DNA from 3 places in the Nocardioides hankookensis genome. Region 3 is predicted to be linked to each of the others. Evidence: predicted binding sites of a transcription regulator. Region 3 holds the regulator's gene; each other region holds the start of a gene.
The links. Region 3 encodes LexA, which represses DNA repair genes until DNA is damaged. Its sites were predicted from a motif close to TCGAACANNTGTTCGA; they were not measured.
Positions count from the first base shown of each region.

Region 1 (9,645 bases), on a different contig from region 3:
GATCAGCGACGGACGCTCGCCCGAGCCGTCGCTGGTCTTCTTGGCCGACTGCCACGTCTGCATCTCCGCGATGGACGCGGTCCCGGTGGGCGTCGGCGCCTTCGCCCGGTGCGACCCGATCACGGGAAGTGGCACCGGGTTGCTGCCCTGCGGGGTCGGTGCCGTCCGGTGGGCGCCGATCGTCGGGGCCGAGGACGTCGACCCGTCCTTGCGCTCGGTCGAGGACCCGCTCTTCCTCCTGTGGCCCCCGATCACGGGCAGTGGCACGGGATTGGTCGGGCCGGGCGGGGGCGGCGGCGTCGCACGGTGGCCGCCGATGGTCGGCTTCGACGAGTCCTTCTGCTCGGACGTCGACTTCTTCTTCTTCGACTTGAAGGCCTTCAGGAGTCCCCTGGCCATGTGCACCCTCCCCGCACGTCTGTCGGGGGCGAGGATTCCACACCGGAGGCGTCCCGACGTGCAGATCCGCTCAACCGCACGCGCTGGACCGATCCACCCGCACGGACGCTGCTCAGACGGTCGTGAGCACCACGTCGCCCAGCACGGCCGCGCCGTCGCGCTCGCCGCCCGCGACCGTCGCGGCGCCGACGATGCGGCCGCCCTCGACCCAGCCGCGCACCCGGATCGTCTCGCCGGGGAAGACCACGCCGGCGAACTTCACCGCGAAGCCCGCGACCCGCGACGCGTCGCCGTCGAGGAGCTGGTCGGTGAGCGTGCGCAGCACGATGCCGTAGGAGCACAGCCCGTGCAGGATCGGGGCCGGGAAACCGGCGGCCCGCGCGAACTCCGGGTCGGCGTGCAGCGGGTTGCGGTCACCGCACAGGCGGTAGAGCAGCGCCTGTGTCGGGGTCACGTCGTACGTCGTGTCGGTGTCCGGTGCGCGCTCCGGGAGCTCGACAGGGGCGGACGACCCGCGGTCGCCGCCCCAGCCGCCCTCGCCCTTGACGAAGATCGACGAACGGGTGGTCCACAGCCGTTCGCCCGACGGTGCGGTGGCGATGCCCTCCTGCCAGATCACCGCGGCCTTGCCCTTGTCCCAGATCTCGCTGATCCGGGTCGTCACGGTCGCCGAGCCCGAGGTCGGGACCGGACCGGCGAGGTCGATCGACTGCGAGCCGTGCACGACCTGCGCGAGGTTGATGTCGCACCCCGGCAGGTCGAGCGGCGGCGGGTCGGAGGCGTGGAACGTCGGAGCGACGACGCCGAACGACGGCAGCACCTGCAGGCCGGCGGACTCCAGGGTGTACGACAGGTCGCTCGCACCCAGCGCGAGGTGGTAGAGCAGCACGTCGCTCTCGGACCAGGTGAAGTCGAGCGAGCCGAGCTCGGCGCCGATCGCGACGTCGGGGTCGATGGGCACTCAGGGTCTCCTGTCGGCTGCGGGGGTTTCGAGACGGCGCTGGCGCGCCTCCTCAACCACCGGTGGTGGCGATGTCTTCGGCGGCGAGGTAGCCGAAGGTCAGGGCGGGACCGATCGTCGCGCCGGGTCCGGCGTACGTGTGCCCCATGACGGCCGACGAGACGTTGCCGGCGGCGTAGAGACCGGGGATGGGGGAGCCGTCGGGCCGCAGCACCCGCGCCCTCTCGTCGGTGACGAGCCCGCCCTTGGTGCCGAGGTCGCCGGGCACGATCTTCACGGCGTAGAAGGGGCCCTGGTCGATGGTGTGCAGCGACGGGTTCGGCTTCACGGTCGGGTCGGAGTAGTACTTGTCGTACGCCGACTCTCCGCGGTGGAAGTCCTCGTCGACGCCGGCCTTCGCGAAGCCGTTGAACCGCTCGACCGTGGCCGTGAGCGCCTCGGCCGGCACCTCGATCTCCGCGGCGAGCGCGGCCAGCGAGTCGGCCTTCTTGACGGTGCCGTTCTTGTACCAGCGCCCGGGGAACGGCTGGCGCGGCGAGAGTCCCGCGAAGAGGTAGCGGTTGCGGTAGCGCTGGTCGATGACCATCCACGCCGGCACGTGGCCGACGCCGGTCGCCTCGCCCCGGTAGATCTCGTGCACGGCCTCGACGTACGGCAGCGCCTCGTTCATGAACCGCTCGCCGGCCTGGTTGACGATGATCGAGCCGGGCAGGTTGCGCTCGGCGAGGCAGAACCACGGGCCGGACGGCAGCGGGATGGTCGGGCCCCACCACGAGTCGTCCATCAGGTCGGTCTCCGCGCCGGCCGCGATGCCCGCGAGGACGCCGCCGCCGGTGTTGAACTGCGAGCCGGTCGTCCAGTCGACGGAGGTCGGCTGCGGCTGGTACTTCTCGCGCATCTCGAGGTTCTTCTCGAAGCCGCCGCTGCCGAGGATCACGCCGCGGCGGGCGCGGATGACCGATTCGGCGCCGTCGCGCAGCACGCGGACGCCGACCACCCGGCCGTCCTCGATGACGAGGTCGCTCAGCTCGGTCTCGTAGGCGACCGGCACGCCCGCGTCGACCAGGCCCTTGCGCAGCCCGATCGCGATCGCGTTGCCCATCGCGTACATCTTGCGGCCGAGCATCAGGCTGACGATCCGCTTCAGCAGCACCTTGGCCATCGTCAGCGGGCCCCGGATCGTGCGCAGGCCGAGGCTGATCTTGCGGTAGTCGGCCTGGGTGACGATCAGGTTGGCCGGTGCCTTCGTGTACGCCGGGTGCAGCCGGGCCAGCTCGTCGCCGAGGAAGCGCGCGTCCATCGGGATCGGCTCGGCCGAGCGGCCCGCGGACCGGCCGCCGGGCGCCTCGGGGTGGTAGTCGGAGTACTGCGGCACCCAGGTGAAGCGGACCGGGGTCTGCTCCTTGATGAACTCCATGACCTCGGGGCCGCGGGCCAGGTAGGTGTCGCGGCGCGTCTTCGGCACGACGTCGCCGACGATCGAGTCGAGGTAGAGCTTCGAGAGCTCCGGGTCGTCGCCCTGGCCGGCCGCCTTCAGCGCGTAGTTGTTGGGGATCCAGACCCCGCCGCCGCTGCGCGCCGTCGAGCCGCCGAAGTAGGCGCTCTTCTCGATCAGCACGGTGTCGAGACCGCGCGCCTTCGCGGCCAGGGCAGCGGTCATCCCGGCGCCACCGGCGCCCACGACCACGACGTCCACCTCGGTGGGCAGGGGGGTCTCCATGGCCAGAAACTGTAACAGGTTCTACTATCGTCACGTGACCTCCCAGGACCAGATCTCGGCTGCTGTGACGCGCCTCTCCGAGGCGCAGGCCACCCGCGTCCCGTGCGCGCCGGTGCGCGACCTCATCGGGACCGACGACCTCGCCGCGGCGTACGCCGTGCAGCAGGGGCTGGTGCAGGCCCGGATCGCGGGCGGCGCGCGGGTGGTGGGCCGCAAGATCGGTGCCACCTCGGAGGCCGTGCAGAACCAGCTGGGCGTCGACCAGCCCGACTTCGGCTACCTGCTCGACGACATGGACGTGAGCGTCGGTGCGGTTGCCGGGGCCGACTCGGTCTCGATGGCGACGCTGCTCCAGCCGCGCGTCGAGGGCGAGGTCGCCTTCGTGCTCGCGAAGGACATCGACCCCGCCGACGGCGCCGAGATCACGATCGACCTCGTGCGCGACGCCGTCGAGGTCGCGCTGCCGGCGCTGGAGATCGTGGACTCGCGGATCGCCGACTGGGCGATCGGCTTCACCGACACGGTCGCCGACAACGCCTCGAGCGGGCTCTTCGTCGTCGGCACGGACGGCTGCAGCCTCGACGACCTCGAGCCGCGCGACGTGACGATGTCGCTCACCATCAACGGCGAGGAGCGCTCGTCCGGCACCGGTGCGGCCTGCCTGGGCGACCCGCTCGAGGCGCTGCGCTGGCTCGCCGTGCAGGCGCACCGCTTCGGCGACCCGCTGCGCGCCGGCCACCTGATCCTGTCCGGGGCCCTGGGCCCGTTCGTGCCGTTCGCCCCGGGGGACCGGGTCGTCGCGACCATCAGCGGCTTCGCGCCGCTGAGCGTCACCTTCAAGGAGTAGGGACATGCCCAAACTGACCGCTGCCATCGTGGGGCCGGGCAACATCGGCACCGACCTGATGTACAAGCTGCTGCGTTCTGACGTGATCGAACCGCGTTGGATGATCGGCGTCGACCCGTCCTCGGAGGGCCTGAAGCTGGCCGCGGCGCAGGGGCTCGAGTCGACGCACGAGGGTGTCGACTGGCTGCTGAAGCAGGACGAGCTGCCCGACCTGATCTTCGAGGCGACCTCGGCGTACGTGCACCGCGAGTACGCGCCGCGCTACGAGGAGGCCGGGATCCGGGCGATCGACCTGACGCCGGCCGCGGTCGGGCCGGCGGTGATCCCGCCGGTCAACGGCGAGGAGCACGTCGCCGCGATGAACGTCAACATGATCACCTGCGGGGGCCAGGCGACGATCCCGATGGTCGCTGCGGTGTCTCGCGCGGCTGCGGTGTCGTACGCCGAGATCGTCGCCTCGGTGTCCTCGATGTCGGCCGGGCCCGGGACGCGGGCCAACATCGACGAGTTCACCCGGACCACGTCGTCGGGCGTGGAGACGATCGGGGGAGCGGAGCGGGGCAAGGCGATCATCATCCTCAACCCGGCCGAGCCGCCGATGATCATGCGCGACACGATCTACTGCGCGGTCGCGCCGGACGCCGACCGTGACGCGATCGTCGCGAGCATCTTCGCGATGGAGAAGGCGGTGCAGGAGTACGTGCCGGGCTACCGGCTGCTCCAGGAGCCGCAGATCGACGAGCCGTCGGCCGCGACCCAGGGCCAGACCAAGGTCTCCGTCTTCGTGGAGGTCGAGGGCGCGGGCGACTTCCTGCCGCCGTACGCCGGCAACCTCGACATCATGACCGCCGCCGCCACGCAGGTCGGCCAGAACATCGCCCGTTCGATCCTCGCGGAGGCCTGAGATGACCGACATCAACACCCTGAACCGGACCTGGTCCGACACCGATCCCGAGAGTGGGCTGGACCTGCGCCTGACGGACACCTGCCTGCGCGACGGCTCGCACCACAAGCGGCACCAGTTCACCGCGCAGGAGGTGCACGACATCGTCGAGGCGCTGGACGCCTCCGGCGTACCCGTCATCGAGGTCACCCACGGCGACGGGCTGGGCGGCTCGTCGTTCAACTACGGGTTCTCGAGGACGCCGGAGCAGGAGCTGATCAGGATCGCGGCCGAGACCGCGAAGCGCGCGAAGATCGCGTTCCTGATGCTCCCCGGTGTCGGCACCAAGGACGACATCCGGGCGGCGCAGGACAACGGCGGCCAGATCTGCCGGATCGCGACGCACTGCACCGAGGCAGACACCTCGATCCAGCACTTCGGGCTGGCCCGCGAGCTGGGCCTGGAGACCGTCGGGTTCCTGATGATGAGCCACACCCAGCCGCCCGAGGTGCTCGCCAAGCAGGCGCGGATCATGGTCGATGCCGGCAACCAGTGCGTGTACGTCGTGGACTCCGCCGGCGCGCTCGTGATGGAGCAGACGGCCGACCGGGTCGCCGCCGTCGTCGCCGAGATCGGCCACGAGGCGACGGTCGGCTTCCACGGCCACGAGAACCTCGGCCTCGGCGTCTCCAACACCGTGATCGCGGCCCGCGCGGGCGCGACCCAGATCGACGGCTCGGTGCGCCGCTTCGGCGCGGGGGCCGGCAACACGCCCCTGGAGGCGTTCGTCGGGGTGTGCGACAAGCTCGGCTGGAAGACCGGCATCGACTTCCTGACGATCGTCGACGCGTCCGAGGACGTCATCAAGCCGGCGATGCCCGAGGAGTGCCAGCTCGACCGGATGACGCTGATGATGGGCTACGCCGGGGTCTACTCGTCGTTCCTTAAGCACGCGGGCAACGCGGCCGACCGCTACGGCGTCTCGGGGGCGAAGATCCTGCTCGAGGCCGGTCGCCGCAAGCTGATCGGCGGCCAGGAGGACCAGCTCATCGACATCGCACTGATGCTCAAGGCCGAGCAGGACAAGGCCGCCGCGAACTCCTGATCCGACCTACCGTGCTGTCGTGGAGCTGATCGACGACGAGCCGGTGCTGGACCGCCCGTCGGTGGCGGAGGTCGAGGCGTTCTTCGAGTCCGCCGGCGCCGACAAGCGTGCGGTCTGGCTGCGGCTGAGCCGCTCGGGCGTCGAGCCGGCGTCGCTGACCTCCGACGAGCTCGTCGACGCCGGGCTCTGCTTCGGGTGGGTCTCGGCCGTACGACGTGCCGGTGACGGTGCGACGTACCTCCAGCGCTACACGCGCCGGCGGCCGCGCTCGAAGTGGTCACGCCTCAACATCTCCAAGGTCGAGCGGCTCATCGCCGAGGGACGGATGCGTCCCGGCGGTCTCGCCGAGGTCGAGGCGGCGCAGGCCGACGGACGGTGGGAGAACCCGTGGACGTGAGCGTGGGTCGTGTCGTGCCGGCGTCTCGCCGTTCGTAGCACTGGTGAGAGGCTGCCTGCCGGCGCCGTACGACCGAGGAGATGACCAGATGACGCACGCAGCACCCGTCGCCCGCCAGATGTTCGACCTCACCGAGCCGATCGCGCTGGTCAACTTCTTCTCCGACGAGCCCAACGAGGCGATGGCGGCGCTCGGCTTCACGAACTACTGGGACGGCTACTTCGCCGGGCGCTCCGCGCCGCTCGGCCGGGTCCCGGCCGAGGTGGTCGACGCGGCCTTCTACAACTTCGGCGAGGGCGAGGTGGCCCGGCACCTCCCGAAGGTCTGGGGCACGACCACGCCCGAGGCCGCACACGCGGCCCGTCAGCAGGGGTGCGTGGCCGCACTGCGGCGGATCCTCGGTGGGCTCGTCGAGACGCCCGGCCTCGCGCGCGCCGCCGAGCTGCTCGCGCAGGCCGCCGTCAGCGCGCCGGTCCACGGCCGGGTCATGTACGCCGGTCTCCGCTCGCTGCCCGTGCCCGAGGAGCCGGTGTGCCGGCTCTGGCACGCGGCCAACATGCTGCGCGAGCACCGCGGCGACGGCCACATCGTGGCGCTCGTGTCCGAGCAGGTCGGCGGTCTGGAGGCGCACGTGCTCGCCGCGCTCGACATGGAGATCTACCCGGCCGAGTCGTTCGGCCGCATCCACCACCTCCCCGCCGCCCGGCTCGCCACCCTGATGGCCGGCCTGCGCGACCGCGGGCTGGTCGACGCTGCCGGTCGCCTCACCGAGGCCGGCCGGGCGACGAAGGACCGCGTCGAGGCACTCACCGATGTGCTCGCCGAGGCGCCGTACGACGGGCTGACCGCGGCCGAGCTCGATGAGCTGGTCGCGTGCCTGGAGCCGATCGCCCGGCCGGCTGCGGGAGACGGGCTCGCAGTAGCTTGGAGCGTGCTGGTCGCGGCATTTGAGGACGTTTCCTGTGCGACACTCCTGCCCGTGGTCGACGGGATGACGCCCAAGGAGCGCGAGGGGTTTGACCGCTTTCTGGGCTGGAGGACCCGGCCCAAGAAGCACGCAAGCGACCGGAGCGAGCCTTCCCCACAGGAGGTCTACGCCGAGTGGATGAAGACAGCGTTCGGCCCCACGCTCCGTGCCGAAGGGATGCGCGGTTCTGGTGGTCGGTTCGAATTCCCTTCTGACGTTGTCTGGGCGCAGCTGGGGTTTCAGAAGTCCACGTACAGCGACGCTCAAGAGGTGCGCTTCACGGTGAACCTCTCGGTGATTCAGCGAGAGATGTGGGAAGAGCAGCACACAGCGAAGCCGCATCTCGGGAAGAGCCCGAGCCCGTCCTTCCACTACGGCGCGTGGGCGGACCAGGTGCGCATCGGCCTCCTCGCTCCTGATGGCGAAGACAAGTGGTGGCGAATCGTTCGCGGCGTCCAGTCGTCCGAGGTGCGCGACGACGTGTTGCACGACCTCCTCACCTACGCCGTGCCGTGGTTGCGAACGCGCGTCAGGTAACCACCGCTCATCGGCAGATCCGTGCGTCAGGCACATCCTTCGGCCAGGATGCCGTGGTTCCACGGTGAACGCTCCGCGCGCAGGCCGTCGGCGCTGTCGAGTGCGTCGATCGCTGCTCGAACAGTGGCGAGCGCGGGGTCTGTTGCGGTCACGGGATCCAACGTAGTGGGCCAGGGGGTTGCTACCGCATCGAAGATGTGTTCTAATAGTTGCAGGTGCAGTAGTCCTTCGGCTTCGGCCGTCGCTCCGTTCGTGCGGCGCTGGCATCGACGTTGAGTGAAGTCCCGTGTGGTGGCAGTCCCCGGGCGTCCGTCGAGTCAGGTGTGCCCATGTCCCAGTCCGAGCTCCAGGTTCATCCGGTGCTGGCCGCGATGGCGGCCGTCGACGCCGCGGTGGCAGCGGTGTCGGAGGTGGAGCCGACCTTCATGACCACCGAGGAGAAGCGGCAGGCACTGCTCGGGCTGAGCGAGACGATCGACCGGCTCGAGGAGCTGCGGATGCGGGTGCTCGCGGCCGCCGGTGACGTCGCTGACGAGGACGGCGCACGCGACGCTGCCGCGTGGCTTGCGCACCACGGCCGTCGTGACCCCGCCGAGTGTCGTCGCCGGCTCCGGCTGGCTCGTTCACTGGGCGACCGTGACGCGACGGCGGCGGCGCTGCGCCGGGGCGAGATCAACGTCGACCAAGCGACGGTGGTGGTCGGCGCGACCGAGTCGCTGCCCGAGGAGGTCAGCTCCGAGGTGCGGCGGGCAGCCGAGGCGCGGCTGGTGGGCGAGGCGTCGACCTTCGGGCCGCGCCAGCTGCGGATCCTGGGTCGCCGGGTGCTCGACGTCGTCGCTCCGGAGGTGGGGGAACGGCTCGAGGAGCGCCTGCTCGACCGGGAGGCCGAGCGGGCTGCGCGGCGGACCTTCCTGCACACCCGGCGCAACGGAGACGGCACCACCGACATCCGCGCCCGGGTCGCCGACTCGGTCTGCGACCGGCTGCTGACCTACCTCGACGCGTTCGCGTCCCCGCGGCGGACGGCTGTCGACGACCGCCGTCCTCACGACCAGCGGCTCGGCGCCGCCTTCGGGACGTTCCTGGAGTCCGTCGACCCGGACCGGCTGCCGCTGCACGGGGGCGATGCGACCACGGTGCTCGTCACCGTCGACCTCGAGACGCTCCGCGGCGCGACCGGTGTCGCGTACGTCGGCGACGAGCCGATCTCCGCCTCCGAGGCCCGACGCCTGGCGTGCGGCGCCGGGATCGTTCCGGTGGTGCTGGCCGGATCGAGCCAGGTCCTCGACGTCGGCCGCAAGCGCCGCTTCTTCGTCCCAGCGCAGCGTAAGGCGCTCGCCGTCCGACACCCGTCCTGCGTCGCCGAGGGCTGTGACATCCCGGCCGCGTGGTGCGAGGCCCACCACGCCGGGAGTCCCTGGTCACGCGGAGGTCGCACCGACCTCGCGGACGGCGTGCTGCTGTGCTCGTTCCACCACCACCGCGCGCACGATGCCCGCTATGACGTGGAGTGGTCGGCCGGCGGCGCGCGGTTCCACCGACGGCCCTAACGCTCGGGCGCTGGTAGGAACGGGGCATGACCTCTCGGGACACCGACTACGACGACTTCGCCAGCGCCTACTCGGCGGCGAACGAGTCCAACCTCTTCAACGCGTACTACGAGCGCCCGGCGATGCTCGACCTCGCCGGCGACGTGTCAGGACGACGGATCCTCGACGCGGGGTGCGGTTCGGGACCGTTGAGCGCAGCGCTGCGCGCCGGCGGCGCCGTCGTGACCGGGTTCGACGCCAGTGCGGCGATGATCGAGCTGGCCCGCGAACGGCTCGGCG
Region 1 covers NZ_JBHSRJ010000004.1:1,261,519-1,271,163, forward strand. The annotation lists gene ACFPYL_RS12545 (hypothetical protein) at 1-399, opposite strand, end outside; gene ACFPYL_RS12550 (MaoC/PaaZ C-terminal domain-containing protein) at 512-1,360, opposite strand; gene kstD (3-oxosteroid 1-dehydrogenase) at 1,413-3,080, opposite strand; gene ACFPYL_RS12560 (2-keto-4-pentenoate hydratase) at 3,115-3,927, shown strand; gene ACFPYL_RS12565 (acetaldehyde dehydrogenase (acetylating)) at 3,932-4,831, shown strand; gene dmpG (4-hydroxy-2-oxovalerate aldolase) at 4,833-5,915, shown strand; gene ACFPYL_RS12575 (YdeI/OmpD-associated family protein) at 5,935-6,312, shown strand; gene ACFPYL_RS12580 (SCO6745 family protein) at 6,401-7,816, shown strand; gene ACFPYL_RS12585 (HNH endonuclease signature motif containing protein) at 8,146-9,366, shown strand; gene ACFPYL_RS12590 (class I SAM-dependent methyltransferase) at 9,393-9,645, shown strand, end outside.
Region 1: a site for LexA is predicted at 8,006-8,021, ahead of ACFPYL_RS12585 (HNH endonuclease signature motif containing protein). Genes of this name have one in related genera too.

Region 2 (9,645 bases), on a different contig from region 3:
TCGCGCGACACGGAGGCCCAGCTGGCGCTGCTCGAGGTGTGGCAGGCCCGCTACGGGTGGCGCGAGGCGGGGCCGGCGCTCGCCCGGGCCGGCCAGGCGCTCGGCTGCCGTCACGACGCCGAGGTGAGCGCGCACGACCTGGCCGGGCTCTCACCGATGTCGGCCGCCTGGCTCACGCTCGAGATGGCCTACTTCGAGACCTGGCTCGGCGAGTTCGAGCTGGCGGCGATCCACGTCCAGGACGTGGCGATGTACGCCCAGCAGGTCGAGCTCCCGCTGCTGACCCGGTCGATGCTCGCCGGGCGGGCGATGCTCGAGACGGTCCACGGCGCCTACCAGAGCGCCCTCGCCACCGCCGACGCCGCCCTGGCCATCGACCCCGACGCCCGGCCCGATGCCGCCGGTGCCCGGATCCACCTGGCTCGCGGCTGGGCGCTCCTCGAGGAGCTGCGGCTCGCCGAGGCCGAGGTCGCGCTCGAGCGGTTCCACGAGACGCCCAGCGGGGTGATGGACCCGCTCCTGCTGTCCTTCGGGCGGCTCCTGCACGCGTGCGTCCTCGCCGCCACCGGCGACGCCGCCCGGGCCCGGCGGGTGCTCGACACCCGCGGCGACGTCCCCGAGCGCCAGCCCCTCTACATCGGCCGGCTGGACCGGCAGGCCCGCCTGCTGATCGCGCTGGTCATGGGCGACCTCGCCACCGTCGACGCCCTGGTGCCCGAGATGCGCGCGCTCGGCGCCGAGCTCGACGCCCGGCTCGCCGAGGCGCTGAGCATCGGGCTCGGCGGCGACGAGCCGCGCGCCGTACGCCTCGTGACCGAGCTGCTCCCGGACACCGTCGGCGAGCCGGTCATCGTCGCCCTCGGGTCCGCGGTCGCGCGGGCCGCCCTGCTGCACCGCATCGGTACGCCGGGCGCGGTCCAGGCCGCCCGCGACCTGGTGCCGGACCTGCTCAGCCGCGCGGCTCCGCAGCGGCTCGTGTGGATCCTCGCCTTCGGCACCCTGGTCAGCCCGACCTTCGGCGACCTGGTCGCGACGTACGCCTCGGGGCCGGGGGCGCACCCGTTCGCGCCGCCGGTCGTCGCGGCGCTCGGCGGCCTGCAGCGGTCCTACCCCGACGTCGGGCGGCACCGCGACCTGCCGTTCGCCTCGGACGACCCGCGAGCAACGCCGCTCACGCCGCGCGAGCTCGAGGTCCTCGAGCAGCTCGCGCTCGGCGGCGGCAACGCCGACCTGGCCCGGGCACTCTTCGTCAGTGAGAACACGGTGAAGACCCACCTGGCGTCCATCTACCGCAAGCTCGAGGTGGACCGCCGGGTCGACGCGCTCCGGGTCGCGCGCGCCCACGGCCTGCTCTGAGCTGCGCCATATATCATCCCGCCCTCACCCTGGCCGGGTGAGGCGAGGTACGTCCGCGCGCCATACTGTCCTCAGTCCAACGGCGCCGAGACGGGACTGACGCCTGATGTCCACACGCATGTCGAAGCGGGAGCAGCAGGGCTCGACCGCGCGCATCGGGCAGCTGCCGGCGCTTCCCCGCGCGTACGTCGACCGCCAGCGGCTCTGGAGCCGGCTCGACGACGCCACCGAGACGGCCGTGACGCTGCTGGTCGGTCCGGGCGGTTCGGGCAAGACGCTCGGGATCGCCGGCTGGCTGCGCCGCTCGGACCGGGCGGCCGACACCACCTGGATCTCCGCTGACGCCACCTGGGACGCCGAGCGGCTGCTCACCCAGCTGGCCCGGCGTACCGACGACCAGCCGGCGCTGGTCGTCGTCGACGACGCCCACAAGCTGCCGCTCGCGACGGTCCAGGCGGTCGACACCCTCCTCGACACCGCGCCGGACTCGTTCCGGGTGCTGTTCGCCTCCCGCTGGGACCTGCCGTTCGCGCGCCTCGCACCGGAGCTGCTCGGCGACCTGACGATGCTGCGGGGCGACCTGCTGCGGCTCGACGAGACGGAGTCCAGCGCCCTGGTCGCGGCGCACGCGCGCACCGACGACGCCGAGGTCGCACGGGCGGTCGCGGAGCGCACCCAGGGCTGGTGCGCGGCGGTCGTCCTGACGGCCCGGGCGGTCGGCGCGGCGCCGGAGCCGCTCGAGGTCGCCCGTCGGTACGCCGAGATCGGCCCGTCCGTGGCCGACCGCGTCGCGAGCGAGGTCTTCGCGACGCTGCGCCCGCGGGAGCGGCACCTCCTCCTGTGCATCGCCAACGAACCGGTCGTGACCCCCGCGCTCGCCTGCCACCTCTCGCACGACGCCGACGCCGACGCCGTCCTCGCGGATCTCGCAGCGACCGGGTTGCTCGTCACCCGCGTGACGGCGCACGACGGCGGTGCGGCGGCCGGCGAGCGCTACACGATCCACCCGCTGCTCACGGAGGTCGTACGCCGTCGGATCAGCTCCGGTGGGGTCGACGTGATGCGCGCCGCGGCGACCGTGCACCGCGCGGTGCTCCTCGACGTGGGGCGAGGAGCGACCGAGGACGCCCTGCACCGGCTCGAGGCGATCGGGGAGCATGCCGCGGCGGCGTCCCTCATCGCCGACGAGGGCCCCAGCCTGCTGCTGCGCGGGCACGGCCGCCCGGTGCGCGAGTTCGCCGCGGCCCATCCGTCCACCATCGAGGTGACCCCCGGTTCGTGGTTCGCGGTGGCCCTCGAGCGGTGGTTCGCCGGGGACGCGCCCGGCGCGCTGCAGTGGCTCGAGCGCATCCTGCACGAGCCGCAGCCCGACACCGCGCTGGCCGTGGTGCAGCAGGCGTGCGCCCGGGTGATGCGGTCGCGGCTCGGCCTGGAGCCGATCGGCCGGGCGGTCGCCCACGCCCAGCGGGTCGTCACCGACCCCGAGCTGACCGAGGCCGCGGCGGTCGCCGTACCGATCCTGCTGTGCGAGCTGGCCGTCACCCAGAACTGGACCGGTGACCTGGACACCGCGGAGGAGAACCTCGCCGCCGCCGTCCGGCTCAGCCGCACCCACGACCTGCCCGTGCTCACCGTCGTCGCCCTTTCCCACCTCGCGTTCACCGAGTACATGCGCGGTCGCGAGAGCGCGGCGGCCGAGGTCGCCGACCAGACGTTGGCGCTGATCGCGGAGCGCGAGATCGACGCGCCGTACTCCGTCGGTCGCGCCAGGCTGGCGCGTCAGCTCGCCGAGCTGAGCGGGCTGCCGCTCGAGCGCGGCGTGCGCGCGCTGCAGGACGACCCGCTGAGCAGCCACGCCGCCGACCTGACGACCCGCTTCTGGGTCCGCACCCGCCGCTCGCGCCTGCAGCTCGCGCACGGCTCGGTGTCGGCGGCCGAGCTGGCCCTCGAGGTGCCGCTCGAGACGCCGCCGCTGCCGGCCCACCTCGCCGTCGCGCTCCTGCTGGAGCGAGCCTTCCTCGCCAGCCTCTCCGGCGACGGCGGCCTGCTCGGCCAGCTCGCCGACCAGCTCGCCGAGATCGGTGCCACGGCGGAGTCTGCCCTGGTCGCCGGGTTGCGTGCCGACCTCGGCGGCGACCGCCGGACCGCCGTACGCCTGCTCGGCCAGGCGGCGCGCGGCCCGGCCACCGCGCAGCCGGCCGTGCGCGCGCTCGCCCTGGTGACCCACGCCCAGCTGGCCGACTCCCTCGGCGAGGGCGACCAGGCGTTGGCGCTGCTCGGCGAGGCGGTGCTGGCGACCAAGGTCCGCAAGAACGCCGTGCCGTTCCTCGGGTGGAGCCGGCACGGCACCCCGGTGTCCGACCTGCTGGAGCGCCTCGGTGACACCAGCCGGGACCCGTGGCTGCTCGACGTCGACACGAACATCTCGGGCCTGTCCGGCATCGCGTCGTACTTCGGCCCCTCGACGCCGCGGCCGCGCGAGCGCGAGGACCTCGCCCCGGGAGCGATCCGGCCGACCCTGAGCCCGCGCGAGCGCGACGTGCTCTACGAGCTCGCCCGTGGCTCGACGTACGCCGACATCGCGGCGAACCTCTTCGTCTCCGAGAACACCGTCAAGACCCACGTCTCGAGCCTCTACGCGAAGCTCGCGGTCAACCGGCGCAGCGCGGCGCTGGCCGCCGCGCGCACCATGCGGCTGCTCTGAGCTGCGGAGCCGGACCACCCGATTTGGGTGACGGCAGCCGGCGCGCGTCGCGGGATGGTGGGCACCATGACCGACGCTGTCGACCCATCCGCCACCAGGTCTCGTCACGCGGCGACGAACGAGTTCAGCTTCGTCGACCACTGGGGCCTCGTGCTGGCCTACGGCATCCTCACGCTCGGCTTCGGCATCGCGCTCGTCGTCTGGCCGCACGCGTCCGTCACGGTCTTCACCGTGCTGCTCGCGATCCAGCTGATCATCGCCGGCATCTTCCGGATCAGCGCCGCGCTGTCCGTCAGCCGCGCGGACGGCGGGGTCCGGGCGCTGATCGGCCTCAGCGGCGGGCTGGCCCTGATCGTCGGCCTCCTCATCCTGCGCGACCCGCTCCAGAGCGTCCTGGTGCTCGGCATGATCATCGGCGTCTTCTGGGTGATCGCCGGCGTCATCGACATCTTGGGCGCCCTCGTCGCCCCACCGCCGTCGGGCCGCGGCTGGGAGGTCTTCACCGGGGTCGTCCTGGTGCTGGCCGGCGGCTTCCTGCTCGTCTACACCGACCTCTCCCTGAAGCTGCTGGTCGTCTTCGTCGGCATCTCGCTGATCGTGACCGGCGCCCTGGCGCTGACGGCGGCGTTCCGGCTGCGCTCCCTCCGACCGGCGAGCTGAGGAACCGACATGGCCGACGAGAAGCCGTCCGAGGTCGACGAGCTGCGGGCCGAGGTCGAGCGCCTCCGGGCCGAGGTGAACGCGCCACCCCCGACGGTCGAGATCCCGGCCGACGCACCCAGGCGTACCGGGTGGTGGCGGCCGGTGGTCGCGACCGTGCTGATCGTGCTGATGGCCGTGCTCGCGCCGCTCTCGGTCGTCGCCCGCTGGGCCCACGACACGGTCTCGGACACCGACCGGTACGTCGAGATCGTCGGACCGCTCGCGAGCGACCCGGCCGTCCAGGCGGCCGTCATCGACCGGATCACCACCGAGATCACCACCCGCCTCCAGGTGGAGTCGGTGACGAAGGAAGCGGTCGATGCGCTCGCCGACCGTGGGCTGCCGCCGCTGGCGGCCACCAGCCTGCAGGCGCTCTCGGGACCGCTCGCCGACGCCATCAACGGCTTCGTCGAGGACCAGGTCACCACCCTGGTCGAGTCCGACCAGTTCCAGACCGCGTGGGAGGAAGCCAACCGCCAGGCCCACACCCAGATGGTCGCGGTGCTGACCGGCAAGGACACCGACACCGTCGACATCAGCAACAACGCCGTGTCCATCAACCTCGCGACGCTCATCGACACCGTCAAGCAGCGACTCGTCGACCGCGGCTTCACGCTCGTCGAGCGGCTGCCCCAGGTCGACGCGCAGTTCACGATCTTCCAGTCCGACGACATCACCAAGGCACAGACGGCCTTCCGACTGCTCGACGCGATCAACACCTGGCTGCCGATCCTGGCGCTGCTCTGCCTCGTGGGTGCGATCGCCGTCGGCCGGTCTCGACGCAAGACCCTCGTCGCCGGCGCGCTCGCGCTCGCCTTCTCGATGCTGCTGCTCGGTGCCGGGCTCAACCTGTCGCGCGAGATCTACCTCAACGCCGTACCGACCGACCAGCTGCCCACCGAGGCCGCCGCCGCCATCTACGACCAGCTGGTGTCCTTCATCCGGCTCAACCTGCGCGCGGTGATGGTCGTGGCGCTCGCCGTCGCGTTCATCGGCTGGGTCACCGGGCCGGTGGGCGCGCCGGTCGCGCTGCGCCGGGGCACGTCGCGCGCGATCGGCGCCGTCCGGCAGGGCGGCGACCGGGTCGGGATCGACACCGGCCGCTTCGGCATCGCGCTCTACACCTACAAGACCACGATCCGCGTCGCCGTGCTCGGGCTGGCGTTGCTGCTCTACGTGATGCGCGACCACCCGACCGGCGTCTTCGCGATCTGGCTGATCGTCGCCGCGGCGGTCATCCTGCTGGTGGTGGAGCTGCTGTCCCGTCCTCCGGCTCCCGACGCCACACCCTCCTGACGACGCCGCGCACCGTCGGGTCCTCCGTCACGACCCGGCCGACGAGGGCCGAGCCGACCATGATCGCGGCGAAGCCGATCAACCACGTCGACACCGCCAGGATCACCCCGAGCGTGCCGAACTGGTCGGCGTTCGCCTTCACGTACGGCGGCATCAGAACCGATGCGCCGCGGTTGTAGACGACGCCGATGACCCCGGTGAGCAACGCGCCGAGCGCGAGCTGACTCCAGGCCACCCGCCCGAAGAGCAGCACCCAGCTGGTCGCCCACCAGATCACCGACAGCAGGAGCGCCTGGACGACGATGCCGACACCGTCCCCGAGGATGCCGCCGACGCCGTCCCCGATCCGGCGGAGCGCGCCGATGATCTGCAGCGTGAGCATCCAGCCGAGCAGCCAGAGCAGGCAGCGCTGCGCCCCCGACACCCCGCCGACGTGCGGCTGGTCCCAGATCCGCTCGTACATCCGCTGGATGGCCCGCGCGAAGCTGGTCGCGGAGAAGATCGTGATGAGGAAGCCGAAGATGCCGGTCTGCGTACGCACCTGACCTGTCGTCACCTCGCCCTCGAGCAGCTGGGTGCCGTTCGAGCCGACCCCCGTCGCCTGCGAGAAGACCCGGACGACGTCAGAGGTCGCGTGCGGGAAGAACGCCGTCAGCACGACCAGCATCGGGATCAGCGCGAGCAGGCCCTGGGCCGCGATCAGCATGCACCGGTCGATGAACTCGATCTTGATGAAGTCGTTGACGAGGCGACCCAGGATGGGCACCCGGTCGAGGAGCTCCATCGCCTGGTCGCGACGCGCGTGGTACGTCGTGGTCACCCGCTCGCGCAGGGCGGCGACATCCACCGCTGGCTCACCTCCCGTGTCATCGCCGCCGGTTCCGGCAGGATGGCACCCAGCATGGGTGGCGGCGGCGCCGCCCCGCTCACCCGACGAGGGTGAATCGAGGAGGCGATGATGCGCGGTTGGCACCGCATGGTCAGGGACGTCCTGCTGGTCGTTGTCGCCCTGGTCCTCTACTTCGTCATCCCGGTCGGGTTCCACACCGACCGCGGACTCGTCGAGCGCGGCTTCGTCAGCATCGTCTGCATCGGTCTGGTCGGCGCCCTGGTGATCTGGCAGGTCCTCCTCCAGGTCGACGACCCCAGTCGCCGCATCGACGGGTTGCTGCTCTCGATGGTCGCCGGCGTGCTCGTCTTCGCGCTCGCCTTCTACCGCCTGCACCTCGAGGACGGCTCCCAGTTCGTCGGGATGTCCACCCGCATCGACTCCCTCTACTTCACGATGACGACGCTGCTCACGGTCGGGTACGGCGACATCAACGCCTCCGGCCAGGTCGCCCGCGTCCTCGTCCTGCTGCAGATGGTGTTCAACGTCGTGGTCATCGCCACCGCCGCGAGCACGCTCAACAGCCGGGTGCGCGAGAACGCCGCACGTCGCGCCGAGGCCCGCCGGGAGCGGCGCGAGGCCTGAGGGTTCTCGCACACGGTGGTTGAGGTGCGAGCGCAGCGAGCCTCGAAACCACCACAGCCCGCGGGTCGGTCCGTGGTCGCGCGCCGACAGGCTTCCTACACGGGTACGACCGGCTCGTGATTGCGGCCGCCTCCCGGCACACGGTGGTTGAGGTGCGAGCGCAGCGAGCCTCGAAACCACCACCCGCAGCCGATCTCCCTGCGCTGCTGGCCTGCTCGGGTCGGCCGCCGACAGGCTTCCTACACGGGTACGGCGGGCTCATGGTTGCGGCCGCTTCGCGACACACGGTGGTTGAGGTGCGAGCGCAGCGAGCCTCGAAACCACCACCCCGCAGACGGTCCCCCTGCGCTGCGGATCCCGCGGGCTCGTGGTTGGGCCGCATCCCGGGCTGCGGGTCCGCGGAAGTTGGCAGAATTGACGACAATCTTGGCTCGCACATGTGTTCGAATCGTGGTAGGATCGAGCATGTCTCGACGCACCCGGACCCAGGACCCGCAGCTGCGGGGCCTGCTGGCGTGCGCGGCCGAGGCCGACCTCGCCGAACGACTCGCCGCCGCGAAGAAGTTCGAGCTCGCCGCCCGGTGGGCCGAAGCGCACCCGGCACCGGTCGAAGACAGCCCGGTCGACGAGCTGGGTGAGCTGGTGATGTTCGGCGACCAACCGATCAACCTCGCCGGCGAAGGCGCACCGGGCATGTCGGAGTTCGCGGTCGCCGAGTTCGCCGCCGCGGTCGGGATGACCGCTCACCAAGGTCGCGCGTACCTCGGTGCAGCGTTGGAAGCCAAGTACCGGCTCCCCCAGATCTGGGCGCGTGCGATGGCCGGGGAGGTCGCGGTGTGGAAGGTCCGTCGGGTCACCGACCGCACCCGCCGCCTCGACCCCATCGCCGCCGCGTCGGTCGACCGGGACCTCGCACCCGTCCTCGAGTCGTGCTCCTGGGTCAAGGTCGAGAACGCCGTGGAGACCGCCGCCGCCGAAGCAGACCCCGAGCACGCCGAAGGCATCCGCCTGGACAGGTCCCAGTCCCAGCACCTCGACATCGGTCTCACCGTCACCCACCTCAACGACGGACTCGTCCCCATCAGCGGGCTCCTGGACTACACCGACGCCCTCGCGTTGGAGGCACAGATCAAGGCCGGCGCCCACGCCCTCCTCACCGACCACCCCGAGCTCGACCTCGACATCCGCCGCGCCATGGCCGCCGGCCAGCTCGGCGGCGACGCAGCGGTCCCGCGGGAGGTGGTGATCTACGCCCACCACCAACCCGACGAAGCCCACGGCATCGTGACGGTCGAAGGCGCCCACCTGCCCTACGCCACCATCGAGCAGCTCCACGAATGGTGCGCCACCAACGGCACGAAGGTGTCGGTCCGGCCCGTGCTGGACCTGTCCGAAGAGATCAGCACCGACGCCTACGCGCCGACCGCCCGACAGCGAGAACAAGCGATCCTCACCACGCCGACCTGCGTGTTCCCGCACTGCAACAAAGACGCCCGGGACTGCGACCTCGACCACATCCAGCCCTACGCCAGGGGTGGGAAGACCACCAGCTCGAACCTGGCGCCGTTGTGCCGCTACCACCACCGCGTCAAGACCTTCGGCGGCTGGACCTACCGGCGCACCAGCCGCACCGGCTTCCTCTGGACCACCCCGAAGGGCCGCACCCACCCCGTCGACGTCGACGACCACCGACGACGACGAACCCGCTGACCCCCACCCCACCGGCACCGTCGGTGGGGCCACTCCCATGCCTACCCGGGCCACGACGGTCGACCCGAGACCACCCGCAGGCCGACAAGCCACTGGAAATCGCCCCCACAACCACAGGCCACGGTGACCACGTATCCCGTCCCTCGCGTCACCAGCGGTGACTACGACGAACCGCGGCGCTGAGCTGATCTGCCCGGTGGTGGTTTCGAGGCTCGGGCCTAGTAGCGGCCCTCACACCTCAACCACCGATACCCACGACGGACCGCGGCGCTGACTCTCACGCTCGTCGTACGCACCGGAAGCCGACGTGGGACGTCGTGTCCCGGACGCCGTGCCCCTGCCGGGCGGCCGGACGGTAGCGCTGGCAGTAGTCCGGGGAGCACAGGTGTGACCCGCCCTTCGT
Region 2 covers NZ_JBHSRJ010000001.1:284,441-294,085, reverse strand. The annotation lists gene ACFPYL_RS01370 (LuxR C-terminal-related transcriptional regulator) at 1-1,356, shown strand, start outside; gene ACFPYL_RS01365 (LuxR C-terminal-related transcriptional regulator) at 1,463-4,060, shown strand; gene ACFPYL_RS01360 (HdeD family acid-resistance protein) at 4,127-4,720, shown strand; gene ACFPYL_RS01355 (hypothetical protein) at 4,730-6,058, shown strand; gene ACFPYL_RS01350 (YhjD/YihY/BrkB family envelope integrity protein) at 5,997-6,905, opposite strand; gene ACFPYL_RS01345 (potassium channel family protein) at 7,017-7,532, shown strand; gene ACFPYL_RS01340 (HNH endonuclease signature motif containing protein) at 7,998-9,242, shown strand; gene ACFPYL_RS01335 (formylglycine-generating enzyme family protein) at 9,520-9,645, opposite strand, start outside.
Region 2: a site for LexA is predicted at 7,964-7,979, ahead of ACFPYL_RS01340 (HNH endonuclease signature motif containing protein). Genes of this name have one in related genera too.

Region 3 (9,645 bases):
GCTGACCCGGCTGATGGCCCGGATGCGCGAGGAGCTGACCGTCGCGCACGCCGCCTGACGCCACGCCGGGCACAGCTAGGACGCGGCCGACCGGGCCCCGTCGGGCAGGTCGAGCACGAACCACGAGGTCGTCCCCACGTCGTCGCGCTCGGAGCCCCAGCTGTCGGCGAGCGCGTCCACCAGCACCAGGCCGCGGCCGAAGACCCGCATCGGGTCGTCGTCCTCGACCGGCTCGGCGGCCGAGCCGGCTCCGCCGTGGTCGCGCACGGACACCGTCAGCATGCCGTCGTCGAGGCTGATCGTGAGCTCGCTGGTGGCGTCGGCGTGGATGACGGCGTTGGTGACGATCTCCGAGAGGCAGAGCTCCGCGGTGTCGACCGGGTCGTCCTCGACCCCCCACCCCGCGAGCGTGGCCCGCAGGAACCTCCGGGCGGCACTGGCGGCCCGGGGATCGCTCTCGAGCGCGAGCGAGGCCGATCGCACCGAGGCGTCGACCTCGGCCCGACCCGTGGCCACCGGGGTCGCGACGCCGCGCGCCCGCACCCGTCGTACGGCGTCGCCGGCCTGCCGCGCGAGCGTGGTCAGCACCTCGCGCTGCTCGCCGCCGAAGTCCTGCCGGCGGTCGTAGTAGACGAGCAGGCCACCGAGCGGCGTCGTCACGCCCGGCAGCGGGTACGCCGCCAGCGCCTGCGTGCCGGCATCGACCTGGGCGGCGACGAGACCGGCGTACCGACCGGCGAAGGAGTCGAGGTCGCCGAAGACCGCCGTGCCGGAGCGCACCACCCCGGTCAGCGGGACGTCGTCGTAGGCGTCGATGTGGCACCAGTCGGCACGAGCCCCGGCCGGGGAGGCCGGCAGGAAGCGGAGCCGGCGACCGCCGCCCTCGACCAGGGCGACCCCGACCGCGCGTACGTCGGGCAGGGCGAGCAGCTCGCGCACGAGCGACCGCGCGACCGCATCGACGTCGGCCGCGCTGGCAAGACCGACGGGAACCGAACCCTCGCGGTAGTCCCCCACGCTCGACAGCGTAGATCAAGCCTCCGGGTACCGTGGGGCGTCGCGACCGGTCAGGGTCGATCGGCCACAATGGCCCCGTGAGGCGGGGTCAGTGACGGGTGCGACCGGGGGCAAGCGGGCGGGGTCGCGCCGCGGACCGCGCAAGAAGACCACGTCCCGCCCGGCCCTGCTCGCGCTGGCGCTCGGCATCACGTTGTCGGTGGTGGCGTGGGGCTACCTCGTGTACGCCGCCGTCGACTTCGGCTCCACGGCACGCGGCGGCGACTCCCAGGCGTGGATCTTCCTGGCGATCGCCTCGATCGGCGCGGTCGCATGCCTCTTCTTCGGTCTGATGCTCGTCGCCCGGCTGCTGCGCCGTCTCGGCATCACCAAGCCCCCGACATCGACCGAGGCTCCCGACGAGCCGGATGGACCCCGGCCGATCGGCGGGCGGCGCGCGGCGCGCTAGTCCGGGCGCTCACGGTCCGCGAGGCGGCGCACGAACTTCAGGCCCGACCAGGTGTCGTCGATCGCCGCGACCTTCACGTCGACCCACCCGAGGCGCAGCCCGAGCTCGCGCACGGCGTTGTCGTCGAGGTCGCTCGCGATGCCGAGCTGGCGTCGGGCCGCCTTCTTCGGCCAGCAGGTCCACACCATCCCGGCGGTCACGGTCCGCTCGAACACCGCTGGCAACCGGGCCTCGAGATCGGCCAGCCGGGTCTGGAAGGTGAGGGTGACGTCGAGGCCGGAGGCTGGCAGCCGGCCTACGACGCGCGCCGCGGTCTCGCCGAGCTCGAAGCCCTCCGGTGCACGGTCGAGCAGGACGAGGTGCTCGTCCTTGATCCCCAGCTTGCGCACCAGCGGGGTGCCCGAGTAGCCGGCCATGCCGGAAGCGTAGGGGTCGAAATGCCGCGAGGGGCGGAGCCTGTCGGCTCCGCCCCTCGTCTTCCCCGGTCCGTCGAGCGGGGTCGAATCGCTCGACGAGATCTGTGTGGTCGTCCGAGTCAGTCGACCGGGATCAGCAGGCGCTGGCCGGCGATGAGCATGCCGGAGTCGAGCGCGTTGAGCTTCTGGATGCGGTCGATCATCGCGTCGACGTCGCCGTCGTCGGCGGCCGCGGAGGCGATGTCCCACAGGGTGTCGCCGGTGCCGACGAGCACCACCGCGGTGGGCTCGGGTGTGCCGGCGTGGTCGGTGGCCACGGAGCCGGAGGCGACGACGATGCCGACGGCGAGGGCCACCAGCAGACCGAGGAGCACGACCACGACGCGGCCGCGGCGGGTCAGCCGGACAGTGCTGCGCGGCCGGGCGGCGGGCTTCGAGTGGAACATCTGGTCGATCGTCATGGTGCTCATGTGCTTGGCTCCTGGGGGAAGTGGCCTTCTCGATGACACCAGTTCTAGAGGGAGCCACCGACAGTCGCTCCGCAGCTGTCTGGACCGCCGTCTCGATCAGGTGTTCGATCGAACGTGTGTACGACGTTAGAGCACCTGTTCGAACGACGCAAGGCCCCGGGCGAACATTTGTTCGAGCCGTTCCGAGGCGGCGGAGCCCGACACGCCCGTTCGAACAAATGTTTGAACCCGGCGGCCGGGATGGCTAGCGTGGGCCCATGGCCAAGAAGATGGATACGGTGCGCGAGCTGCCCGACGGGCCGGCCGATGCCACCGGGCTCACCCCGCGCCAGCAGCGCGTCCTGCAGACGATCAAGGACTCGATCGAGAAGCGGGGCTACCCGCCCAGCATGCGCGAGATCGGCGAAGCGGTGGGGCTCACCAGCTCCTCGAGCGTCGCCCACCAGCTGAAGGTGCTCGAGGAGAAGGGCTACCTCAAGCGCGACCCCAACCGGCCGCGCGCCCTCGAGGTGTTCCTCCCCGAGGTGATGGCGGCCCGGCGCTCGCTCGGCAGCGCCGACGAGTCGACCACCGACGAGACCGGGATCGGCGACACCGTCCCGGCCGCGTCGTACGTCCCCCTGGTCGGCCGGATCGCCGCCGGCGGGCCCATCCTGGCCGAGGAGACGTACGACGAGGTCTTCCCGCTGCCGCGGCAGCTGGTCGGCGAGGGCGAGCTGTTCCTGCTCGAGGTCTCCGGCGACTCGATGGTCGAGGCGGCCATCTGCGACGGCGACTACGTGGTCATCCGCAAGGAGCAGACCGCCGAGAACGGCGAGATCGTCGCGGCGCTCCTCGACGGCGAGGCCACGGTCAAGACCCTGCAGCGCAAGGACGGAAAGGTGTGGCTCCTGCCGCACAACCCGAACTACGATCCCATCGACGGCACCCACGCCACCATCTTGGGAAAGGTGACGGCGGTGCTGCGCAGGGTTTGATCGCTCGTGAATTTCTGGCTTCCCCTGGGAATCCCCTGATCCGACCCTGACGTTGGTAACAGGGGAGGATCCCTGATGGCACGGGAGGGCCGATGGAAGACGCTGGTGCTGTGACGACGGCACCTGCGCTTGCACGCGAACGGACGGTCCCCGGCTGGGCCCGCGCCCTTCTGGAGCTGCTGCTGATCCTCGCGCTCTGGGTCTTCTACAGCCTGGCCCGACTGCTGGCCAACACCAGCATGCAGCCGGCTCTCGACCGGGCCAACGACCTGCTGCACATCGAGGACCTCCTCGGGATCAGCTGGGAGGTCCCGCTCAACCAGCTCTTCACCGACCACCGCGTGGTCGGCCTCATCGGCAGCTACTGGTACGCGTCGCTGCACTACGTCGTCACCGCGGCCGTGCTGATCTGGCTCTGGCGCCTGGGCGCCGACCGCTACGGGCCGGCCCGGCGTGCGCTGGTGATCGGCACGCTGCTCGGCCTGGCGGCGTACCTGATGATGCCGACGGCGCCGCCGCGCTTCATCAGCGGGTACGTCGACGTGCTCAGCCTGCACGCGGCCGACGGCTGGTGGGGCGGCGACGCCTCGGCACCGCGCGGGCTCGGCGGGCTGACCAACGAGCTGGCGGCGTTCCCCTCCCTGCATGCCGGCTGGTCGCTGTGGGTGGCGCTGGCGCTGCAGGTCTACGCGACCCGCAAGTGGGTGCGCGTGCTGGGCTGGGCGTACGCCGTCGGCACCGCGATCGTCATCGTCGGCACCGGCAACCACTGGGTGATCGACGCCCTGGTCGGCTGGCTGGTCATCCTGGTCGGCTGGGCGGCCGCCCGCGCGATCGGCCGGATCCCGCTGCCGTCGCTGTGGCCGGCACGACTCAGACGAACGTCGGATGAACTCTCGGCGCTCGCGCCCGCGTCACGTGAGGAGCCGCCGGTCGTTGGGTAGGTCGTGACCATGCCGATCACCCCAGACCGCCTCTCGCTGCGCCGACGCACCGTGCTCGCGTCCGGCACCGTGGGTGCCGCCGGTGCTGCCGCCGTCAGCACCACCGACGCCGAGGCGGCCCCCGCGCGCCCCGGCCACCGCCGCTTCCGGCACGGGGTCGCCTCGGGCGACCCGCTCCCCCGCGCCGTGCTGATCTGGACCCGGGTCACCCCGACCCCGGCCAGCACCCCCGGATCCGGCAAGGGCCCGCGGGTCAAGGTCACCTGGGAGGTCGCCACCGACCGCCGCTTCCGCCACGTCGTACGCCGCGGGACGTTCGCCACCGGCCCGAGCCGCGACCACACGGTCAAGGTCGACGTGACCGGGCTCGACCCGGCGACCTGGTACCACTACCGCTTCCACCTGGCCGGCCAGACCAGCCGGGTCGGCCGCACCCGTACGGCGCCGGCGCCCGAGGCCACTCCCCGGCACCTGCGGTTCGGCGTCGTCTCGTGCGCCAACCTCCAGGCGGGGTGGTTCAGCGCCTACCGCGGGCTGGCCGACCGCGACGACCTGCACGCCGTCATCCACCTCGGCGACTACCTCTACGAGTACGGCCCCGGCCAGTACGGCTACGGGTCCGACGACCGCGACATCCGCTCCCACGTGCCCGCGCACGAGATGGTCTCGCTGCCCGACTACCGCCAGCGGCACGCGCAGTACAAGCAGGACCCCGACCTCCAGGACCTGCACGCGAAGTACCCCTGGATCATCACCTGGGACGACCACGAGGTCGCCAACGACCAGTGGAAGGACGGGGCCGAGAACCACAACCCCGACCTCGGCGAGGGCGACTACCACCGCCGCCGTGCTCGTGCGCACCGTGCGTACGACGAGTGGATGCCGGTGCGCCTCGACGGCACCGCCCGGCTCGGCGACGGCGACCGGCTCTTCCGGCGGTTCCGCTTCGGCACGCTCGCAGAGCTGAGCATGCTCGACCTGCGCAGCTACCGCGACGGCCAGCTGGAGGTGCCCGGCCCCGAGGTCGACGCCGCCGACCGCACCATCACCGGTCGCCAGCAGATGGACTGGCTCAAGGCCGGGCTCAAGCGCACCGGCGCCCAGTGGAAGATCGTGGGCAACCCGGTGATGATCGCCCCGGTCGAGTTCGGCTCCGTGCCGCACGACCTGATCGACCCGGTCAACGACGTGACCGGCCTGCTCCCCCGCGACGGCGTCGCCTACAACCTCGACCAGTGGGACGGCTACACCCACGACCGGCGCGAGGTCTTCGAGCACATCCGCGACCACCAGGTCACCGACGCGCTCTTCATCACCGGCGACATCCACTCCGGCTGGGCGTGCGAGCTTCCCTACGACGCCGCGTCGTACCCCGTGGGCGACACGGCCGGCGTCGAGTTCGTCTGCTCGTCGGTGACCTCCAGCAACCTCAAGGACATCACCGGTACGCCGCCACGCACGACGAGCGTCGTGGTCGAGCAGGCGATCAAGGCCAACAACCGGCACGTCAAGTACCTCGACTTCGACAGCCACGGGTTCTCGGTGCTCGACATCACCGCGACCCGCGCGCAGATGGACTGGTACGTCATCGGCGACCGCGCCGACCGGAGGACGCCGATCATCTGGTCGACGTCGTACGCCACCAAGACCGGCACGGGCCGCATCGAGCAGGTGACGACGCCCCTATGAGCCTCGAGCGCCGCACCTTCCTCAAGGCCGGGGCCGCCGGCCTGGTCTTCTCGAGCCTGCCCGGTGCCGCGGCGTACGCCGCCCGGCCGCGCAAGCGCGCCTACGTGCTGGTCATCGACGGCTGCCGCCCCGACGAGCTCGACAGCGGCCTGACCCCGAGGCTCGCCGCGCTGCGCGACGCGGGGCTGCGGTTCCCGCGCGCCTCGTCGATGCCGGTGATGGAGACGATCCCCAACCACGTGATGATGATGACCGGGCTCCGGCCGGACCGCACCGGCGTGCCGGCCAACTCGATCTATGACCGGGCCGCGAAGACCGTGCGCGACATGGACCGGCCCACCGACATCAAGAGCGACACCCTGATCGAGCGACTCAACCGGCACGGTGCGACGACCGGCACGGTGCTCTCGAAGGAGTACCTGTACGGCGTCTTCGGCGGACGCGCCACGCACCGCTGGGAGCCCGAGCCGACGCTGCCGATCACCGAGCACGCCCCCGACGTCTTCACGATGAGGGCCGCGCTGGCGATGCTCGAGGACCTCGACCCGAACCTGATGTTCGTCAACCTCGGCGACATCGACCGCTTCGGGCACGCCGACGTCTCCGGCACCTCGCTCCGGCTCACCCGCCGCCTCGCGCTCGCCGACACCGACCGGCAGGTCGGCATGTTCGTCGATGCCCTGCACGAGCAGGAGAAGTGGGACGACTCGGTGCTGGTCGTGCTGGCCGACCACTCGATGGACTGGTCGACGCCCGACAAGGTGATCAGCCTGACGGCTCCGCTCGCCGCGGACCCGCTGCTCGCCGGCCGGGTCGAGATCGCCGACAACGGTGGCGCCGACCTCCTCTACTGGACCGGGCCGCGCTCCCAGCACGAGCAGGCCGTGCGCCGGATGCGGGCGATCGCCCGGGCCCAGGAGGGCGTGCTCGCGGCGTACGACCGGCGCGCCACGGGGCTGCGCCTCGGCCCGGAGGCCGGCGACGTCGTCGCCTTCTGCAAGGCCGGCTGGCGCTTCAGCGACCCGGACCCCGCGACCTCGAACCCGATCCCCGGCAACCACGGCCATCCCGCGACGCGGGCGATCCCGTTCTTCATCTCCGGCGGCCACCCCGTCGTACGCCGCCGTGCCGACACGCGGGTGGCCCGCACCGTCGACGTCGCACCCACCGTGGCGGGCTTCTTCGGCGTCGGCGGCCCCCGCCGCGGCTACGACGGCCGCGACCTCCTGCGGAGGTAGCAACCTCGGCGCGCCGTGGTTGGGCGATTCTTGCCCCGGTCAGGGACAGTAGGGGGGTGCGAACTCCTCTCGGTCGACTGACCATGCCCACGACCGGCCTGCTGGTGGCTGTCCTGGCCCTCGGGGCCGTGGCCGCCCCCGGGTACGCCGACGGCACGGACCCCGACCCCGCCGACACGTCCACGGCGACCGGCACGACGACCGGCACCACGGGCGACGCCGCCGACGCCGCCGTCGACGCGCTCGACGACGTGGAGGAGCTGCTCGAGCCGGCCTCGTCCGACGAGGGGTCCGACGAGCGCTCGACGGAGTCCGTCGTCCCCGAGAGGACCACCGACGACGGCCGCGACCTGACCCTCGCGATGCGCGACCTCCGGCTGCGCCAGAACGACCTCCCGCGCAGCGAGCGAGCCCGCGCGGCCGCCCTGCTCAACCGGCCACCCGGCTCGGAGGGCTGGGCCGCCGAGGTGTGGCGCGACTACGGGACGGTGCGCGTGCACTGGGACAACGGCACGGTCAACCCGGACTACATCGACCAGGTCGGTGCGGTCGCGACCCACGTCCTCGGCACCTACCAGGCGGCCGGCTACCGGGCGCCGGAGCCGGACGGCACCAAGGGCGGCGACGCCAAGCTCGACGTCTACATCAGCGACCTCGGCGACGGCCTCTACGGCTACTGCAACACCGACCACGCACCGCCGGCCAAGGGGCCCTACGACACCCCGGCGTACTGCTCGTTCAGCAGCGACTACTCCTGGGCGGGCGGCCAGACGCCGCTCGACAACCTCAAGGTGACCGCCGCGCACGAGCTCTTCCACGCCACCCAGTTCGCCTACGACTACGAGGAGGACGCGTGGTTCCTCGAGGCGACCGCGACGTGGGCGGAGGACGAGGTCTACGACAACATCAACGACAACCGTCAGTACCTCTCCGAGAGCCCGATGCGCCAGCCGCGCAAGCCCCTGGACCAGTTCCTCAACTGCTACTCGTGCGCGCCGCGTCAGTACGGCGAGTGGATCTTCTTCCGCTACCTCACCGAGCGGTTCCCCCAGTCGCAGGGTGGCCTGCCGGTGATCATGCGCCGGCTGATGCAGCGGATCGACGCGTCGCGCGGCGGCCCGGACAACTACTCGATCCAGGCCGTGGCCCGCGAGCTCGCCTCGCGCAAGACCGACCTGCGCCACGTCTACGCCCAGTTCGGTGACGCCAACCGGCGGCCCGCGCGCACCTACGAGGAGGGCAGCGCCTACCGCGCCGCCGGCGCGGCGAAGACGTGGGCCTTGACCCCGCGCAAGCACAACAGCGGCGTGCAGAAGGTGCTCGTCGACCACCTCTCGACCGCGACCGTCCAGGCGAAGCCCAGCCGCTCGCTGCACGGCAAGCGGCTGCGCATCGACCTCAACCTGCCAGCTCCGACCACCGGCGCGGGCGCGGTGGTCACGCGCTACGACAGGAAGGGCCGGACGAAGTCGACCTTCGTGCGGCTCTCGAAGGCCGGCAACGCACGCGTCACGGTCCCGTTCGACGGTCGCAGCACCATCCGGGTCGACGTGACCCTGTCCAACGCGGGGATCGCCTACCACTGCTGGACCGCTCAGCGCGACGACCCGGTGCTGTACTCATGCAGCGGACGGTCCAAGGACAACAACGCGCCGATGAGCTACCGGCTCTCAACGGTCGGCTGACAACCGCTTCAACGCCTGTCGTACGACGGCGGGGTCGGTCGTCGTCCACATCGGCGGCAGGCTCGCCTTCAGGAACGAGCCGTACCTCGCGGTCGCGAGCCGCGGGTCGAGCACCGCGACGACCCCGCGGTCGGTGTGCGTGCGGATCAGCCGCCCAGCGCCCTGGGCCAGGAGCAGCGCGGCATGGGTGGCGGCCACCTGCATGAACCCGTTGCCGCCGGCCTGGTCGGCGGCCTTCTGGCGCGCGCTCAGGAGCGGGTCGTCCGGGCGCGGGAACGGGATCCGGTCGATCAGGACCAGCTGGCAGGTGTCACCCGGGACGTCGAGCCCCTGCCAGAGGCTGAGGGTGCCGAAGAGGCAGGTGTGCGGGTCGCCGACGAACTGCGCCGCCAGCTCGGGCAGCTGGGCGTCGCCCTGCGCGAGCGTCGTCAGGTGGGGCAGCCGCTCCCGGACCACCTCGGCCGCGGCCTCGGCCGCCCGCCGTGACGAGAAGAGCCCGAGGGTGCGTCCCTCCGCGGCGTCGACGAGCTCGACGATCTCGTCGAGCATCGCCGTGCTCATGCCGTCGCGACCGGGCGGCGGCAGGTGGCGCGCGACGTACAGGATGCCCTGGCGGCCGTAGTCGAACGGGCTCCCGACGTCGAGCCCGCGCCACGGCATCGCGTCGCCGGTGCGCTCTGCCGGGCCGTCGACCCGCTCCGAGGGCTTGAGCCCGACGCTGGTCGCTACCGAGGAGAAGTCACCGCCGAGCATGAGGGTCG
Region 3 covers NZ_JBHSRJ010000009.1:844,344-853,988, forward strand. The annotation lists gene ACFPYL_RS23710 (SigB/SigF/SigG family RNA polymerase sigma factor) at 1-58, shown strand, start outside; gene ACFPYL_RS23715 (ATP-binding protein) at 76-1,017, opposite strand; gene ACFPYL_RS23720 (hypothetical protein) at 1,109-1,465, shown strand; gene ACFPYL_RS23725 (DUF3052 domain-containing protein) at 1,462-1,881, opposite strand; gene ACFPYL_RS23730 (LysM peptidoglycan-binding domain-containing protein) at 2,001-2,351, opposite strand; gene lexA (transcriptional repressor LexA) at 2,609-3,328, shown strand; gene ACFPYL_RS23740 (phosphatase PAP2 family protein) at 3,439-4,272, shown strand; gene ACFPYL_RS23745 (alkaline phosphatase D family protein) at 4,282-5,961, shown strand; gene ACFPYL_RS23750 (alkaline phosphatase family protein) at 5,958-7,199, shown strand; gene ACFPYL_RS23755 (MXAN_6640 family putative metalloprotease) at 7,256-8,884, shown strand; gene ACFPYL_RS23760 (ATP-dependent DNA helicase) at 8,870-9,645, opposite strand, start outside.